4 regions of the Blautia sp. KLE_1732_HM_1032 genome follow, and region 2 is predicted to be linked to each of the others. Evidence: predicted binding sites of a transcription regulator. Region 2 holds the regulator's gene; each other region holds the start of a gene.
The links. The regulator Rex, encoded in region 2, represses fermentation and respiration genes when NADH is low (regulators of the CRP and FNR family bind a similar motif). The targets are predictions, from matches to a motif close to ATTGTTAANTANTTAACAAT.
Positions count from the first base shown of each region.

Region 1 (4,217 bases), 1.3 Mb from region 2:
TCTCTTCTTGTCTGGAAACGGCCGTTTTCCTCACGGTAGGCTACAATATTCTTTGCGATGGCCTTGCTGATTCCGGAAATATACTCCAGAAGGGATGCAGATGCCGTATTCAGATCCACTCCGACCTTGTTTACACAATCTTCCACAACGCCGTTAAGGGCTTCTCCCAGCTTTTTCTGGTTCATATCATGCTGATACTGACCGACACCGATGGATTTCGGATCGATCTTTACAAGCTCTGCAAGCGGATCCTGTACACGTCTTGCGATGGATGCGGCGCTTCTCTGTCCAACATCGAAATTCGGGAATTCTTCCGTGGCAAGCTTGCTTGCGGAATATACAGAAGCACCCGCCTCGTTGGTGATGACGTACTGGACCTTTTCCGGGATTTCCTTAAGAAGCTCCACGATGATCTGCTCGGATTCTCTGGATGCCGTTCCGTTTCCTACAGAGATCAGTGTCACATGATATTTGCTGATAAGCTTTTTCAGGGTTTCCTTTGCGGCACGAATCTTGGTCTCATTGGTTGGTGCTGTGGGATAAATAACTGTGGTATCCAGAACCTTTCCGGTAGGATCTACCACTGCCAGCTTGCATCCGGTACGGAAGGCAGGGTCCCAGCCAAGAACTACCTGTCCTGCAATTGGAGGCTGCATGAGAAGCTGCTCCAGATTTTTGCCAAAGACATGGATGGCACCGTCCTCTGCTGCCTCTGTAAGGGCGCTTCGGATCTCACGCTCAATAGCCGGTCCGATGAGACGTTTATAGCTGTCCTCAATGGCTTCTTTCAGAACAGGTGTAGTATATGGATTATCGCGGACGATCACCTGTTTTTCAAGATAACGGATGATCTCTTCCTCAGGTGCAAGGATCTTCACAGTAAGGAATTTCTCTTTCTCACCACGGTTCAGAGCAAGGACACGATGACCTGCAAGCTTTTTCACCGGCTCTTCAAAGTCATAATACATCTCGTATACAGACTGCTCCTTCTCATCTCTTGCGGTGGAACATATAGTTCCCTTATCCATTGTTCTCTTACGGATGCTGATGCGATAATCTGCTTCATCGGAAATGTGCTCCGCAATGATATCTCTGGCACCGCTGATGGCCTCTTCCACAGTTTTGACTTCTTTTTCCTCAGAAAGAAATGCTTTTGCCTCTTCTTCAAGAGGTTTCTTCGTCATCTGGAGAAGGATGATGTCGGCCAGAGGTCCCAGACCTTTTTCCCTGGCGATGATGGCACGTGTACGGCGCTTCGGGCGGTACGGACGGTAAAGATCCTCTACCACAACGAGTGTCTGCGCTGCCTCGATCTGTTTCTTCAGCTCCGGAGTCAGCTTGCCCTGCTCCTCGATGCTGCCCAGAACCTGAGCCTTTTTATCCTCAAGATTTCTTAAATAAGTAAGTCTCTCATTAAGATTACGAAGCTGTTCGTCGTTCAGTGTACCGGTTGCTTCCTTACGGTATCTGGAAATAAAAGGAATGGTGCAGCCTTCATCGATCAGCTTAACTGCTGCCTCGACCTGCCATTTCTCAACGTTCAATTCTCTGGTAATTACCTGAATAATATCCATTTTTATCTTTCTCCCGTTGTTTCAAATTTGCCTGAGGCTGCTTTTTCCTCTTTACACAGCTTCTGACATTTATCAAAGATCAATCTGTGCGATCACGTCCTTCAGAGCATTGGCGCTTGCATGAAGCTTCTCTGTCTCCTCCTCGGTCAGCGGAACACGAACGATACGTTTTACACCTTCCGGTCCGATAGAAGCCATGGTACTAAGACATACGTCTTCAACACCGTACTCTCCGTGAAGCATGGTTGATACACTGACTATTGTATCAGATGCTGCAAGAAGAAGCGAGCAAAGTCTGCAAACAGATACGGCTACCGCATAAAATGTAGCACCCTTCTTGGCGATCACAGTTGATCCTGAAGTATGAACATACTCCAGAACCTCTTCTCTGTCAAGTGGCTGCAGATCTTTCTGATCCTCATGAACGATCTTGTCAAATTCATCAAGGGTCGCACCTGCAACAAAGGCTCTGGACCACGGTACAAAGGAAGTATCTCCATGCTCTCCGAATACATAAGCGTGGATGTTTTTCTCAGATACGCCATAGTGCTGAGAAAGTCTGCAGCGGAGACGGGCCGTATCCAGGGCGGTTCCGGAACCAAGGATCTGATTTTCCGGCAGTCCGGAAAGCTTTGCAAATGCATAAGTCATGATATCACATGGATTACTTACGATAATATAAAGCGCTTTGGGAGCCACCTTTACAATCTCCGGAGTAATACTCTTCATAATGTTGACGTTGGTCTGGGTCAGCTCGATGCGAGTCTGTCCCGGTTTTCTGGCAATACCGGAAGTGATGATCACAATGTCAGAATCGGCAGCATCCGGATAATCTCCTGCCACGATGGAGATTGGTTCACGGAAACTGGTTCCCTGCTCAATATCCATAACCTCGCCTTCAGCCTTCTCTTTGTTGATATCGATCAGAACGATCTCTGATGCAATACTCCTCTGTGATAAGGTATAAGCGATAGTTGCTCCTACACTTCCTGCTCCGATGATCGTAATTTTACTGCTCATGTTTGTTCTCCTTTCAGCGTTGTTTGTCATTTTAATAACAACTTTAATTACACACATTCAAACATAACATAAAATATTGCCCTGTGCAACAAAAATTTTATTGTATTTCTCAGGTTAAATCCCTCTAATTTACTTTTTAAATCATTTAAACCACTTATATTTTCTGATATTTCTCCTATTATTCTGTATACATACCTGTTATTTTTTTATCGATTTATGAAAACAATTTCAGAACCATAGTAAAAAACCTCTGAACTTCAAGAAAATCAAGAAGTCCAGAGGTTTCTTTCACATCTTATTTATTGGCTTAAAATCAAATGTTTATAGCTGCCCACTGTTCACCCGGTTAATTCTTCGCCTGGGCAAGGGCCTTTTGTGCAGCGTCTATGATACCCTCGGATGAATATGTTGCTCCGCTGACGGTATCGATGCCATCTGCCGACTGGTTTGCCATGATCTGAGAATAGATCGTGCTCCATGCAGGATCAAAAAATTCCGGTGTATCCTGATTGGTCTGCTCAATGGATGCGATCTGGCCTCCTGAGATCGTAATTGTCAGATATGTTTTTCCTCCATATCCAAAAGCTGATCCCGTATACGTTCCATCTCTGTACATTCCCACCGGTTCCGGTGCTTCCGTTGGCTCCGGTGTCGCATCCGGCTCATTTGTTCCTGGTGTTGGAGTTACATTAGGCTCCTCCGGAACCGGCGTCACATCCGGATCTTCCGGCTCCGGCGTCGGGGTTGCTGCCGGTGTCTCTGTTGGCTTCGGTGTGGCTGTCAGTTTCGGCGTTGCCGTGGGTTTCGGTGTGGCTGTTGGCTTTGGTGTCGGTTTCTTTGTTGGAGTTGGTGTAGGTTTCTTTCCATACTCCGGATTGACCGCTTCTTTGAGAGCTTTTTTTACAGCGTTCAGAATTCCGTTGGAGGAATAGGTGGCTCCGCTTACTGCATCAATATCATCCACAGAATCCGTGCCAATGATCTGTTCTTCCAGCATGCTCCATGCTTTTTCAAAAAACTGCTCCGTGTCCGTATTTTCCTGTTTCAGAGCTTCGATCACTCCATCCTTGATGGTCACAGTTACTTTCACATCTCCATTGAAGCCCTTTGCCGAAGCTGTATATTTACCGTCCAGATATTTTTTGGGACTGTCCGGATCTTCCGGTTTCTTTGTAGGAGATGGTTTTTTGGATGGTTTTTTTGTAGGTGACGGAGCTGATGTCGGAGTTGGTAAAGCAGTTGCCGCAGGTGTAGGGGTGACCTGCTGGCTGTTTCCATCTGCCGCTGCCTGGGAGAGGGCATTCTGAACTGCCTGGATGATTCCGTTGGAGGAATAGGTTGCTCCACTTACTGCATCTACATTCGGTGTATTTCCGGCAATCATCCTGCTGATCACACCCTGAGCTGACGCAAAATACGACGCAGTTTCTCCAGATGCCTCCAGAATATCAATGGCTGCGATCTTTCCTCCGCTGACTGTTACCTGTACACGGATCGTACCACCGAATCCGGTTCCAGATCCTTCATATACTCCATCTTTATAGCCATTGGCCGGAACTGCCGCTACCGGGGTCTGGGTAGAACCCTGTCCTGCCGCACCGACATTGCTTTTTGCTGATTCTG
Region 1 covers NZ_CP102266.1:3,360,516-3,364,732, forward strand. Annotated here, with positions in the region: gene NQ489_RS15905 (Tex family protein) at 1-1,574, opposite strand, end outside; gene NQ489_RS15910 (L-lactate dehydrogenase) at 1,647-2,594, opposite strand; gene NQ489_RS15915 (FMN-binding protein) at 2,941-4,217, opposite strand, start outside.
Region 1: a site for Rex is predicted at 2,617-2,636, ahead of NQ489_RS15910 (L-lactate dehydrogenase). Genes of this name have one in related genera too.

Region 2 (4,217 bases):
TGGATCTCCTGGATCGTTCTGCCACTGAGCCGGCTCATTTCTCCGATATGCGGTGTCAGGACTACATGCTCTCCCAGATACTGATACCACTGTGGATGTGCAGCCAGAAGGTTCAGGCCGTCCGCATCCAGGATCAGCGGCTTTTTCTCCCGGGCAGCCGCCGTGAGAAACCACTGTTCTCTCTCACGGCTGGCCACTGATGTTCCAAGTCCCGGTCCGATCACGATCACATCACACCAGGATAGAAGCTGTTCATTGGATTCCTGATCAAAGCGGCTGCAGACCATAGCCTCCGGAAGGAGTATCTGCAGTGGGATCCTGTTGGCTTCCACAGTCTGGATCTTTACCATTCCCGCACCGGCACGAAGTGCTGCACTGGCGCTTAAATAAGCGGCTCCGCACATTCCCTCACTTCCGGTCACAAAGAGCACTTTTCCGAAGGTACCCTTGTTTCCGCCGGGATCACGTTCCGGAAACAGCTTCAGATCTTTATTTTCCAGACAGGCGGCAGATGCAGTCACAGCTTCTTGCTCATAGATCCCGATATCGGCGGTAACGATCCTTCCTGCATACAGTCTTCCCGGATAAAAGCAAAGACCTCTTTTCCGGTAGGCAAATGTGACAGTCAGATCGGCGCTGAAGGCAATTCCCATTTCCAGGCCAGTATCTCCGTTCACTCCTGACGGGATGTCAACTGCGATCTTTTTGGCCCTCGCACTGTTCATCTCATGGATGATATCAGCATAATGCCCCTCGATCGGACGCGTCAGGCCTACCCCAAACACGGCATCTACTATAGTAGTATATTCACTCCACTGCGGGTTATTCACCTCCGGGACACGATAACCGGAAGCGATCTTATACTGAAGAGCAGTCTCTCTGGTCATTTTATCTTTGTTTCCGACCATATAAAACTCTACCCGGATCCCCTTCAGATGGAACAATCTGGCAACAGCGATACCGTCACCGCCATTATTTCCGCTTCCGCAGACTACCAGGATCCTTTCGTCCTTCTGGAGATACTTTTCTGTTTCCTCTACCACCTTCAGTGCTGCCCGCTCCATCAGAACCTCGGAGGGAACTCCGATCTCACGGATCGTTGTGGAGTCCAGATCCTTCATTTCTTTGCAGGTAACAAGCTTCTTCATTCTGTCTTCTGCCTCCCCTCTGTCATAGAGAAAGCTGCCGTTTCCGGCAGCTTAACAATTCTTACTTATCCACATGTTCCTGCCTGTATTTACTGAGATTATAAGACAGTGTCATCAGACTCTCGGAAAGATGAACGTTCTCTACGATCACATCATCCGGTGTCTCAAGATCGAGATGTGCAAAATTCCAGATTGCCTTGATCCCGTTCTCCACCAGGATATCCGCCATTTCCTTGGCTTTATTCTTGGGAAGTGTCAGAATCGCGATCTCCACGTTATTCTCTCTCAGGAAAAACGGAAGCTCACTGAGCATTTGGATCTCAAGTCCACGGACTGCGATGCCCTCAAGCACAGGATTTACGTCAAAGATACCAACCAGCCTGAACCCGCGCTTCTCAAAATCCACATAATTGGCAAGTGCCTGTCCCAGATTACCGGCACCCAGGATGATCATCGGATGAACGGTATCCAGTCCCAGGATCTTACCGATCTCTGTATAAAGATAGTGTACATTATAGCCATACCCCTGCTGCCCAAAACCGCCAAAATTATTAAGATCCTGACGGATCTGAGAAGCTGTGGTATGCATCTTCTTACTTAATTCATTGGAAGAAATACGTTCTACATTATCTTCCATCAGCTCTCCTAAGTAGCGGTAATAGCGTGGCAGACGCTTAATCACCGCTTTCGAGATTTGTTTTGTCTCCACGATAGTTTTCCTCCTTACCTTACACTAGGTTAATTATAACGAATTGACATTTTCCTGTCAATTAAAGTTGTCTATTCTGTACAAATTTCTTTATATTTTTTCTAATAATTGATTTTTTCTTTGAAATCCCGGCAGTTTCCGTTATAATAGGTGGAGGATTTTTCCCTGTTCAGACATAAACAGGGGTGATTCTTTATACAGGAGGACAGTTTTTATGATTTTATCATGTCAGAATATATGCAAGGCCTTTGGCGAAAAAGTAATTTTAAATGATGCATCCTTTCACATTGAAGACCGTGAAAAGGCTGCTCTGATCGGCTGCAACGGTGCAGGAAAGACCACACTGCTGCGTATCATCATGCAGGAGCTTTCTGCTGATTCCGGTACCGTGGTGCTTGCCCGGGATAAAAATATCGGCTATCTTGCCCAGTACCAGGATATCCACGGACATCATACCATCTACGAAGAGCTTCTTACCACCAAGCAGCACATCATCGATATGGAACGCCGTATCCGCAATATGGAACAGGAAATGAACACGGTGACCGGTGATGAGCTGAACCGTCTGATGGAAACCTATACCCGCCTGACCCATCAGTTTGAGCTGGAGAACGGATACGCTTACAAAAGTGAGCTGACCGGTGTCTTAAAGGGTCTCGGCTTCACGGAGGAAGATTATGACAAGCAGATTGAAACTCTTTCCGGCGGTCAGAAAACCCGCGTGGCGCTGGGCAAGATGCTTCTTTCCAAGCCGGATATCCTGCTTCTGGATGAGCCAACCAATCACCTGGATATGGAAAGCATCTCCTGGCTGGAAACTTATCTTCTGAATTATCCGGGAGCTGTTTTTATCGTCTCCCATGACCGTTATTTTCTGGATAAGGTGGTCACCAAGGTCATTGAGATCGAAGCCGGACAGACCCGCGTATACAGCGGCAACTACTCTGCCTATGCTCTCAAGAAGGCTCAGCTTCGTGACGCACAGTACAAGGCATACTTAAATCAGCAGCGGGATATCAAGCATCAGGAAGCCGTTATCGCCAAGCTGAAATCCTTTAACCGTGAAAAATCCATCAAACGTGCGGAAAGCCGTGAAAAAATGCTGGACCGTGTACAGAGAATTGAAAAACCTCTTGAGCTCCAGGACCGGATGCGTATCTCGCTGGAACCACGGGTGTTAAGCGGAAACGATGTGCTCCACGTGGAAGCGCTTTCCAAGGCCTTTCCGGGACAGACCCTGTTCTCCGATATCTCCTTTGATATCAAACGCGGCGAGCGTGTGGCACTGATCGGAAACAACGGAACCGGAAAGACCACCATGCTGAAGATCATCAACGGTCTTATTGAGGCAGATGCCGGCAAATTTTCCCTTGGTTCCAAGGTGCAGATCGGTTATTACGATCAGGAACATCATGTTCTGCATATGGACAAAACGATTTTCCAGGAGATCTCCGATACTTATCCGACTCTCGCAGAGACCGAGATCCGAAATATGCTTGCCGCATTTCTCTTTACCGGAGATGATGTTTTCAAGGAAATCTCCGCACTTTCCGGTGGAGAAAGAGGCCGTGTTTCCCTTGCAAAGCTGATGCTTTCCGAAGCCAACTTCCTGATCCTTGACGAGCCTACCAACCATCTGGATATTGCTTCCAAGGAGATCTTGGAGGAAGCACTAGTCAGCTACACCGGTACAGTCCTTTATGTATCCCATGACCGTTACTTTATCAATCAGACTGCGACCAGGATCATGGAGCTGACAAACCAAGCAGTGGTAAATTACATCGGTGATTATGATTACTATCTGGAAAAGAAGGAGGAGCTGACCAGTACCTATGCACCGGGAAGCACTTCTCCGGAGGCACCTACAGAAGAAAAAGCGGTTTCCGAGAACAAGCTTTCCTGGCAGCAGATGAAGGAAGAACAGGCAAAGAAACGAAAACGGGAAGCCGAGCTGAAAAAAGTCGAAGCCCGTATCGAAGAGCTGGAAACAAGAGACAGCGAGATCGACGAAACCATGGTCCTTCCGGATGTCTGCACCAATGTAGCGGAATGTACAAAGCTGAGCCGCGAAAAAGCAGCCATCGCTGAAGAACTGGAAGAGCTTTATGAAAAATGGGAAGAGCTGGCCTGACGGTCAGCTTTTTTTTATCCCCTTATGTTTTTATGGAAGCAGCATGCCGAGATGCTGTTCAAAGCATACACCATCGTTACGGTCTGTTCCTTCCTCCACCGCATCGCGGATCGATGCCGAGATAAAATCCACGGCCAGCTCTGCACAGGTTTTCATGGAATATCTTTTTACCAGCCCTGCACTGAGCACGGATGCAAAAAGATCTCCTGTCCCGGAATAGCTTCCGCCG
Region 2 covers NZ_CP102266.1:2,103,655-2,107,871, forward strand. Annotated here, with positions in the region: gene NQ489_RS10095 (bifunctional ADP-dependent NAD(P)H-hydrate dehydratase/NAD(P)H-hydrate epimerase) at 1-1,148, opposite strand, end outside; gene NQ489_RS10100 (redox-sensing transcriptional repressor Rex) at 1,210-1,857, opposite strand; gene NQ489_RS10105 (ABC-F family ATP-binding cassette domain-containing protein) at 2,072-3,988, shown strand; gene NQ489_RS10110 (pyridoxamine kinase) at 4,019-4,217, opposite strand, start outside.

Region 3 (4,217 bases), 740 kb from region 2:
CACAGAGGGAAGCAAGATCTTCGCTGAACTTGTCTTCGTTCTTTGTCTCTTCTGCACGATAACGTGTGTTCTCAAGAAGAACTACATCGCCATCTTTCATCTCTGCTACAGCAGCTTTTGCGTTCGGTCCTACTACCTCAGGATCTGCTGCAAATTTTACTTCCTGGCCAAGAAGCTCAGAAAGACGAACTGCTACAGGTGCAAGAGAAAGCTCCGGTTTCGGCTCTCCCTTCGGTTTTCCAAGGTGGGAGCAAAGGATAACCTTTCCGCCGTCTGCGATCAGTTTCTTGATTGTAGGAAGAGCAGCTACAAGACGGTTCTCATCTGTGATCTTTCCATCCTGAAGCGGAACATTGAAGTCGCATCTTACAAGTACTTTCTGTCCTTTTACATTGATATCGTCAACACTTTTTTTGTTCAGCATCTCTATATCTCCTTAACTTTTATTTCTGCAAAAGCAGATGAATAAGGGCGAGCGGTATTGTTGTCCGCTCTGTTAACAGTCATTTCCTCAGACATTTTTTTGTTTGATCTTTTGGAAAAAAAGGGCCCGGTCCTCTTCAGACCGGACCCTTTCTGAGTCTATTCTTCTACACCCGTTCGCAGAAAATTAAGCGTTCAGAAGTTTTCCGAAGTGCTTGATTGTACGAACCATCTGGCTTGTGTAGGAGTTCTCGTTGTCATACCAGGAAACTACCTGAACCTCTGTTGTGCCATTCTCAAGTGGAAGTACCATTGTCTGAGTAGCATCGAAGAGGGAACCAAATCTCATACCAACGATATCGCTGGATACGATCTCATCCTCGTTGTATCCGAAGGACTCATTGGAAGCTGCTTTCATAGCTGCGTTGATCTGCTCTTTAGTAACGTTTCCTTCAACTACTGCTGTAAGGATTGTTGTAGAACCTGTTGGGGTAGGTACACGCTGTGCAGAACCGATAAGTTTGCCGTTAAGCTCTGGGATAACAAGTCCGATAGCTTTAGCAGCACCTGTGCTGTTCGGAACGATGTTAACTGCAGCTGCACGGGATCTTCTCAGATCGCCTTTTCTCTGCGGTCCGTCAAGTGTCATCTGATCGCCTGTGTAAGCGTGGATTGTGCACATGATACCGGATTTGATCGGTGCAAGATCGTTAAGAGCCTTAGCCATTGGTGCAAGGCAGTTTGTTGTACAGGAAGCTGCGGAGATGATCTTGTCCTCGTTTGTAAGACCCTGATGGTTTACGTTGTAAACGATTGTCTTAAGGTCGTTTCCAGCCGGAGCGGAAATAACTACGTGCTTAGCACCTGCATCGATATGAGCCTGAGCTTTGTCTTTGGATGTGTAGAAACCTGTGCACTCAAGAACTACGTCTACACCGATCTCTCCCCATGGAAGCTCTGCAGCGTTAGCCTTAGCATAGATTTTGATCTCTTTTCCGTCTACTGTGATGGAATCCTCGCCTGCTGTTACTTTATCAGCAAGAGCATATCTTCCCTGTGTAGAATCATATTTTAATAAGTGAGCAAGCATCTTAGGAGATGTAAGATCGTTGATTGCTACGATCTCAAATCCTTCTGCTCCAAACATCTGACGGAATGCAAGACGACCGATACGTCCAAAACCATTAATTGCAACTTTTACTGCCATGATAAATTCCTCCTATGAATTGAATGGTGATTTAAATCGTTCCTTTGTTAAAGAAACATCAACCTGTTTCATATTGTACCTAATTCCAAACAAAAATTCAAGAGCTATTTATAAAAAAGAACATTAAAATAAATATTAAGAAAATTTCTGAAAAATGTGCTATAATTCTCTGATAGAAAGTTCTGTCCTGCTGATTCCCAAAACGGATATCTATATTCCCGCTGGAAGTTTGACTTTCCCGGATTCATAACAGGCAGATACGATCATTGTCACAGAATATAAAGGCTTGAATATGGAGGTACAAAATGGACCAGAAAATTTTATGGGACTGCCATATGCACTCCTCTTTTTCCGCAGATTCCGATACACCGATGGAAGAAATGATCCAGACTGCCGCAGACCAGGGTCTCACGGGAATCTGTTTTACTGAACATTTTGATCCGGATTATCCCGATACTCCGGAAAATCTTGATTTTTCCCTGAACATCCCTGCATACCGCCAGAAACTTGAGAGTCTTGCGGATGCTTTTAAAGACCAGATTCAGGTTAACTTCGGGATCGAGCTTGGACTTCAGCCTCAGCTTGCAGAATCTTTTTCCGATCTTCTGAAAGAAGTTCCCTTTGATTTCGTTATTGGTTCCTCCCATGTGGTGCACGGATACGATCCTTATTATCCTTCTTATTTTGAGGGCCGTAAGGAATCCGCATGCTACATGGAATATTTTGAATCCATCCTGGAAAATATCGCTGCTTTTGACGAGATGGATGTGTACGGACATATCGACTATGTAGTACGTTATGGTCCAAATCAGAACCGTCAGTATTCTTACGGACGATATAAGGAGATCCTGGACGAGATCCTGCGGACATTGATCCACAAAAATGTGGGAATCGAGCTGAACACAGGCGGTTATCACTACGGGCTTGGTGAACCGAATCCCTGTGTCAATATTATCCGACGTTACCGTGAGCTTGGCGGTGAGATCATCACCATCGGTGCAGATGCCCATACTCCGGATAAGATCGGCTATGCTTTTGACAAGGCGGCTGATGTTCTCCGTGAATGTGGTTTTTCCTATTATGCTGTATTTAAAAACCGCCGTCCTGTTTTTCATAAGCTGTAGCTCTGTTTCTCTCTCCGGTGAGAGAGTTTACATTTTTATACCGAAAATATCATTTTATCTAAGGAGGAACTCTATATGTCAACAAAAAGACTCCAGAAAAAGAAAGCTGCCATGCAGGCAAAAAAAGAAAAGCAACTGAAAAAAAATACCTCTGCTGCCGGCACCAGTTCCAGTGCTGCCAAATCTGTTGAAAATGCTAAAGCCGAAGTGAAAAAACTTGAAACCGTAAAGAAGGAAACGCTTAAAGTCGAAACTTCCAAAACTGAACCGATCAAAGTCGAGACTTCCAAGACCGAACCGATCAAGGTCGAGACTTCCAAGATTGAACCGATCAAAGTCGAGACTTCCAAGACCGAACCGATCAAGGTCGAGACTTCCAAGACCGAACCGATCAAGGTCGAGACTTCCAAGACCGAGCCGATCAAGGTTGAGACTTCCAAGACCGAACCGATCAAGGTCGAGACTTCCAAGACCGAGCCGATCAAGGTTGAGACTTCCAAGACCGAACCGATCAAGGTCGAGACTTCCAAGACTGAGCCGGCGAAAGTTACTACTTCCAAGACCGAGCCTCTGAAAGTCGAAACTTCCAAGGAGGACACAGCTTACGATGCCCTCTACGAGAAACGTCTGAAACACTACTACAATGATCTGAAATGGCTTTACTGCGAACTGTTCCGCGATCACCCGGAAGTTACCGGCACATTCTCAAGCCTCACAAAAAAGATGAAAGAAATCTACCGTGAGCGTTCTCTTTCCATGAAGGAAGCCGACCAGAACTGCGCTGCAGATCCTGATTGGTTCCGTAAGACTACTTTCACCGGAATGGCTGTAAATCCTGCTGACTTCGCAGATACTCTTTCCGGGCTGTCCGATAAACTGGACTATATCAGTGAATGCAAAGCAGACACTCTGTACCTGACAGATCTTTTCCAGGCAACCTCCAACTGCTCTCTTCGCATTATCCCGGAGATCGGAACCTCCGAAGATCTGTACACACTTGCAGCTAACTGTAGGAAAGCAGGTATCCGCCTGGCTCTTGAGATCCCGTTAAGTCTTTCTGTGGATGACCCACAGTCCGGTGCGCCATGTGTGCTCCAGACTCCGGCTTATTTCAATGCAATGCTTCTTCAGATCATGGAGCTTGCAAATGAAGGTGCTTCTGTATTCAGCCTTGGTATCCTTCCGATGATGCCGGAAGAAAATCTCTGGAAGCTTCACTCTCTGCTGCGTATGACCCGAATGGTGTGTGAGATCGTATGCCCCGGAATTCTTCTCCTTGGCGAAACAGACCGCCCACCTGCAGAGGCTGCTGCATTTGGCGGAACTTCCGATATGCCGGAACTTCACATTGTAAACAGCACCCAGCTGATGTCCGATCTCTGGCATACCGTTGCCACAAAGGACACTGCCCTTCTCCGCCGGGGAATCGACAGAGCTGCAGACCTTCCGCAGGCACCGGTATT
Region 3 covers NZ_CP102266.1:2,848,366-2,852,582, forward strand. Annotated here, with positions in the region: gene NQ489_RS13580 (phosphoglycerate kinase) at 1-424, opposite strand, end outside; gene gap (type I glyceraldehyde-3-phosphate dehydrogenase) at 611-1,630, opposite strand; gene NQ489_RS13590 (histidinol-phosphatase HisJ family protein) at 1,936-2,754, shown strand; gene NQ489_RS13595 (alpha-amylase family glycosyl hydrolase) at 2,830-4,217, shown strand, end outside.
Region 3: a site for Rex is predicted at 1,674-1,693, ahead of gap (type I glyceraldehyde-3-phosphate dehydrogenase). Genes of this name have one in related genera too.

Region 4 (4,217 bases), 850 kb from region 2:
AATATTCTCCGTATCTCCCCTGCCGCTTTGATTTATTTTATGAATTTCTCCAAAAAATATTTCATAAATTCCCACAAAATGTTAGCTACGTGTTCGCTATTACTGTTTTCGCACTTTTTGAGAATATTTTTTTCTATTGCAGAGCAAAAAGAAAAAGGCCATAAACCCTAAGGTTTACAGCCTTTCCCACTATTTTTCGTTATCTGAAATCAGAATTTGCCAGCGTCAGCAGCTTCCTGTACGGAAACAGCTACAGCAACTGTCATACCAACCATCGGGTTGTTTCCAGCGCCGATAAGACCCATCATCTCTACGTGAGCCGGTACGGAAGAAGATCCTGCGAACTGAGCGTCAGAATGCATACGTCCAAGTGTATCAGTCATACCGTAGGAAGCAGGACCTGCTGCCATGTTGTCCGGATGAAGTGTACGTCCTGTACCACCGCCGGAAGCAACGGAGAAGTATTTTTTGCCTTTCTCGTTGCACTCTTTTTTGTATGTTCCTGCTACCGGATGCTGGAAACGAGTCGGGTTTGTGGAGTTTCCTGTGATGGAAACGTCAACGCCCTCTTTCCACATGATCGCAACACCTTCCGGAACGCTGTTAGCGCCGTAGCAGTTAACCTTTGCACGAAGTCCCTCAGAATAGGATTTACGGAATACTTCCTTAACCTCGTTCTTATATGGATCATACTCTGTCTCTACATATGTAAAGCCGTTGATACGGGAGATGATCTGAGCAGCATCTTTTCCAAGACCGTTCAGGATAACACGAAGAGGTTTTTTACGAACCTTGTTTGCTTTCTCTGCGATACCGATCGCACCCTCAGCTGCTGCGAAAGACTCATGTCCTGCAAGGAAGCAGAAGCAGTCTGTCTCTTCCTCAAGAAGCATCTTTCCAAGGTTTCCATGTCCAAGACCTACTTTACGTGTGTCTGCAACGGATCCCGGGATACAGAAAGCCTGAAGGCCTTCTCCGATAGCTGCTGCTGCGTCAGCGGCTCTTCTGCAGCCTTTTTTGATCGCGATAGCTGCACCTACTGTGTAAGCCCAACAAGCGTTCTCGAAGCAGATCGGCTGAATGCCTTTGATCTGATCGTAAACGTTCAGTCCTGCGTCTTTAGTGATTTTCTCAGCTTCTTCGATAGAAGCGATTCCATAGCTGTTTAAAACAGAATTGATCTTGTCAATTCGTCTCTCATATGATTCAAATAAAGCCATTTCCTGTAACCTCCTGATATTTTTACCTTACGAAGTGTAATTACTCTTTTCTTGGGTCGATGATCTTAACAGCATCTGCAACACGGCCGTACTGACCTTTTGCTTTCTCCCATGCTGTGTTCGGGTCATCACCTTTCTTAATGAAGTCAGTCATTTTTCCAAGGCTTACGAACTGATATCCGATGATCTCATCGTTCTCATCAAGAGCGATACCTGTAACATAACCCTCAGCCATCTCAAGGTAACGAGGTCCTTTTTTCAGAGTTCCATACATTGTACCAACCTGAGAACGAAGTCCTTTTCCAAGGTCCTCAAGACCAGCGCCTACTGCAAGTCCGTCCTCGGAGAATGCAGACTGGGAACGTCCGTAAACGATCTGAAGGAAAAGCTCTCTCATAGCTGTATTGATTGCATCACATACAAGGTCTGTGTTCAGTGCCTCCATAACGGTAAGTCCTGGAAGGATCTCAGAAGCCATAGCTGCAGAGTGAGTCATTCCTGAACATCCGATTGTCTCAACAAGTGCCTCCTGGATGATTCCCTCTTTAACGTTAAGGGAAAGCTTACAAGCACCCTGCTGCGGAGCACACCAGCCAACACCGTGTGTAAATCCGGAGATATCCTTTACTTCTTTTGCCTGAACCCATTTTGCTTCTTCCGGGATCGGAGCGGCACCATGATGTACGCCCTGTGCCACTGGACACATTTCTTCTACTTCGCGTGAATAAATCATTTTAAAACTCCTTTCAAGTATAGATTGACCGATGTTATTGAGAAAAAAAGTTCGATAACACCCTATGGCTATTTTCTCACAAAACCTTTGTTTCGTCCAGTCATATTTGATAAAATTTTGCCATAAAACGCATAATATTGGTAGTTATTCCGGCAGTATTGCATGCCTAACTGTCAAATATTTCTGGCAACTACTGTATGTATGTGATAATATATTAGCAAGTTTAACCTTGGAGGTATATTTTTCATGAATGCATCTGTGGATTCTGTTTTTCCAGAAAAATACCGCATTCTCAGCGGAAGCGCTCTGAAGATGATCGCGGTCATCACCATGCTGATCGATCATATCGGAGCTGTGCTGCTCAGTATGTATCAGCCTGCACAGAAAATCCTGTTTACACTTTTCGGCAGAGAATATACTGTATATCTTATTTTCCGCGATATCGGAAGAGCTGCTTTTCCCATCTTCTGTTTTCTCCTGCTGGAAGGCTTCCGGCATACACGGAGCAGGTTCCTCTATGGAAGAAATCTCCTTCTTTTTGCGCTGCTCTCAGAAATTCCGTGGAATCTGATGTTTACAAATACGCTGCGTTACGAAAGACAAAATGTGTTTTTTACGCTTTTCCTCGGATATCTGGCCTTTTGTGCCATCGAATATTTCCAGACCAGACCTTCGATGCAGCTTCTCTGCATCCTGGGACTGCTTGTTGTTTCCATTTTTCTGAAAGCAGACTATGGATGGCGGGGGTATATCTTCCTGCTGATCATATACTATATGCGAAACGATAAACCAGGCCAGGCAATCCTCGGAAGCTGCTGGCTTTACTATGAATGGAGAGCCTCCTTTGCCTTTCTGTCCATTAACCTGTACAATGGAAAAAGAGGCTTCATCCGCGGAAAATCAGCAAAATATTTCTTTTACTGGTTTTACCCAGTCCATATTATAGGACTGGTCATACTTCGACAGCTTTTGTTTTTATCTTAATCCCGCCCGCTCCGGTCGGTTCATCCTTCCACGACCAATACTGTTGCATCGCATCCATCCCTCATCAAAAAAAGCTGCACTCTCTCAAAAGTGCAGCCTAAATGCGTGTCCAGAAGAATCTGTTTCTTATTTTTTCTTTACGATCTCTTTTGCATTTTTATAAATGGAATCTGCAGGAACACATCCACGTACCGGTGACAGCGGGTAGATATTAGAATTCCGTCCGATCACAGTACCGGGATTCAGCACAGAACCGCATCCGACTTCAACATGATCTCCGAGCATCGCTCCGAATTTCTTAAGACCGGTTTCGATCTTTTCATCCCCGTCTTTTACGACAACCAGCTTCTTGTCTGATTTTACGTTGGAACAGATCGATCCGGCACCCATGTGGGACTTATATCCCAGCACAGCATCTCCAACATAATTATAATGAGGAACCTGAACCTTGTTAAACAGCACTGCATTCTTAAGCTCTGTGGAATTTCCCACAACTGCGCCCTCACCAACGATAGCCTTGCCGCGGATAAATGCACAGTGGCGCACCTCGGCGTCTCTGCCAATGATAGCCGGTCCGGTGATACTTGCAGTCGGCGCAACTGTAGCGGATCTTGCGATCCATACATTTTCGCCCTTCTCCTCATATTCAGAAGGATCCAGTGTTTTTCCCAGCTTAATAATGAAATCTCCGATCTCCGGAAGAACCTCCCACGGATAGGTTTTTCCCTCAAAAAGCTCTGCTGCAATGGTCTCATTCAGATCCAGCATATTGCTGATAGTAAAATCTTTCATCATGATGATTTCTTTCCTCCCTGTCTGGAAGCTCGCTCCGGCTTCCTGTAGTTTACAGCGGCCACATCAAAAAACTGCCGCAGGTTATACTGATAATTGCTTGCCTCCACCTGCCGGGTACGTACCCGCACAAAATGCTCCAGCTTGTCCATATATTCCTGTTCCGTGATGCTGCCCTCTGCCACATAGGTGAGCCCCTTTTCCCAGCTTGCCGTAAGCTCCGGGTTCAGAAGCTGCCGGATAGAACAATTTACCACATCGAAGATCATTTCCCCAAGAAGTGTTGGAGTGATCACCTGGGTCTTTTTGTTCAGTGCCAGATATTTGATGTTAAAAAGCTTCTTCAGGATCTCGGCACGGGTAGCACTGGTGCCGATCCCGCTTCCCTTGATCTGGGCTCGAAGCTCCTCATCCTCGATCAGCTGTCCTGCATTTTCCATGGCAAGGATCATGGAACCGGAATTGTATCGTTTGGGCGGTGAAGTCTC
Region 4 covers NZ_CP102266.1:1,252,635-1,256,851, reverse strand. Annotated here, with positions in the region: gene NQ489_RS06025 (GGGtGRT protein) at 210-1,220, opposite strand; gene NQ489_RS06020 (iron-sulfur cluster assembly scaffold protein) at 1,261-1,953, opposite strand; gene NQ489_RS06015 (TraX family protein) at 2,200-2,937, shown strand; gene NQ489_RS06010 (transferase) at 3,064-3,732, opposite strand; gene NQ489_RS06005 (DNA topoisomerase) at 3,729-4,217, opposite strand, start outside.
Region 4: a site for Rex is predicted at 2,156-2,175, ahead of NQ489_RS06020 (iron-sulfur cluster assembly scaffold protein). Genes of this name have one in related genera too.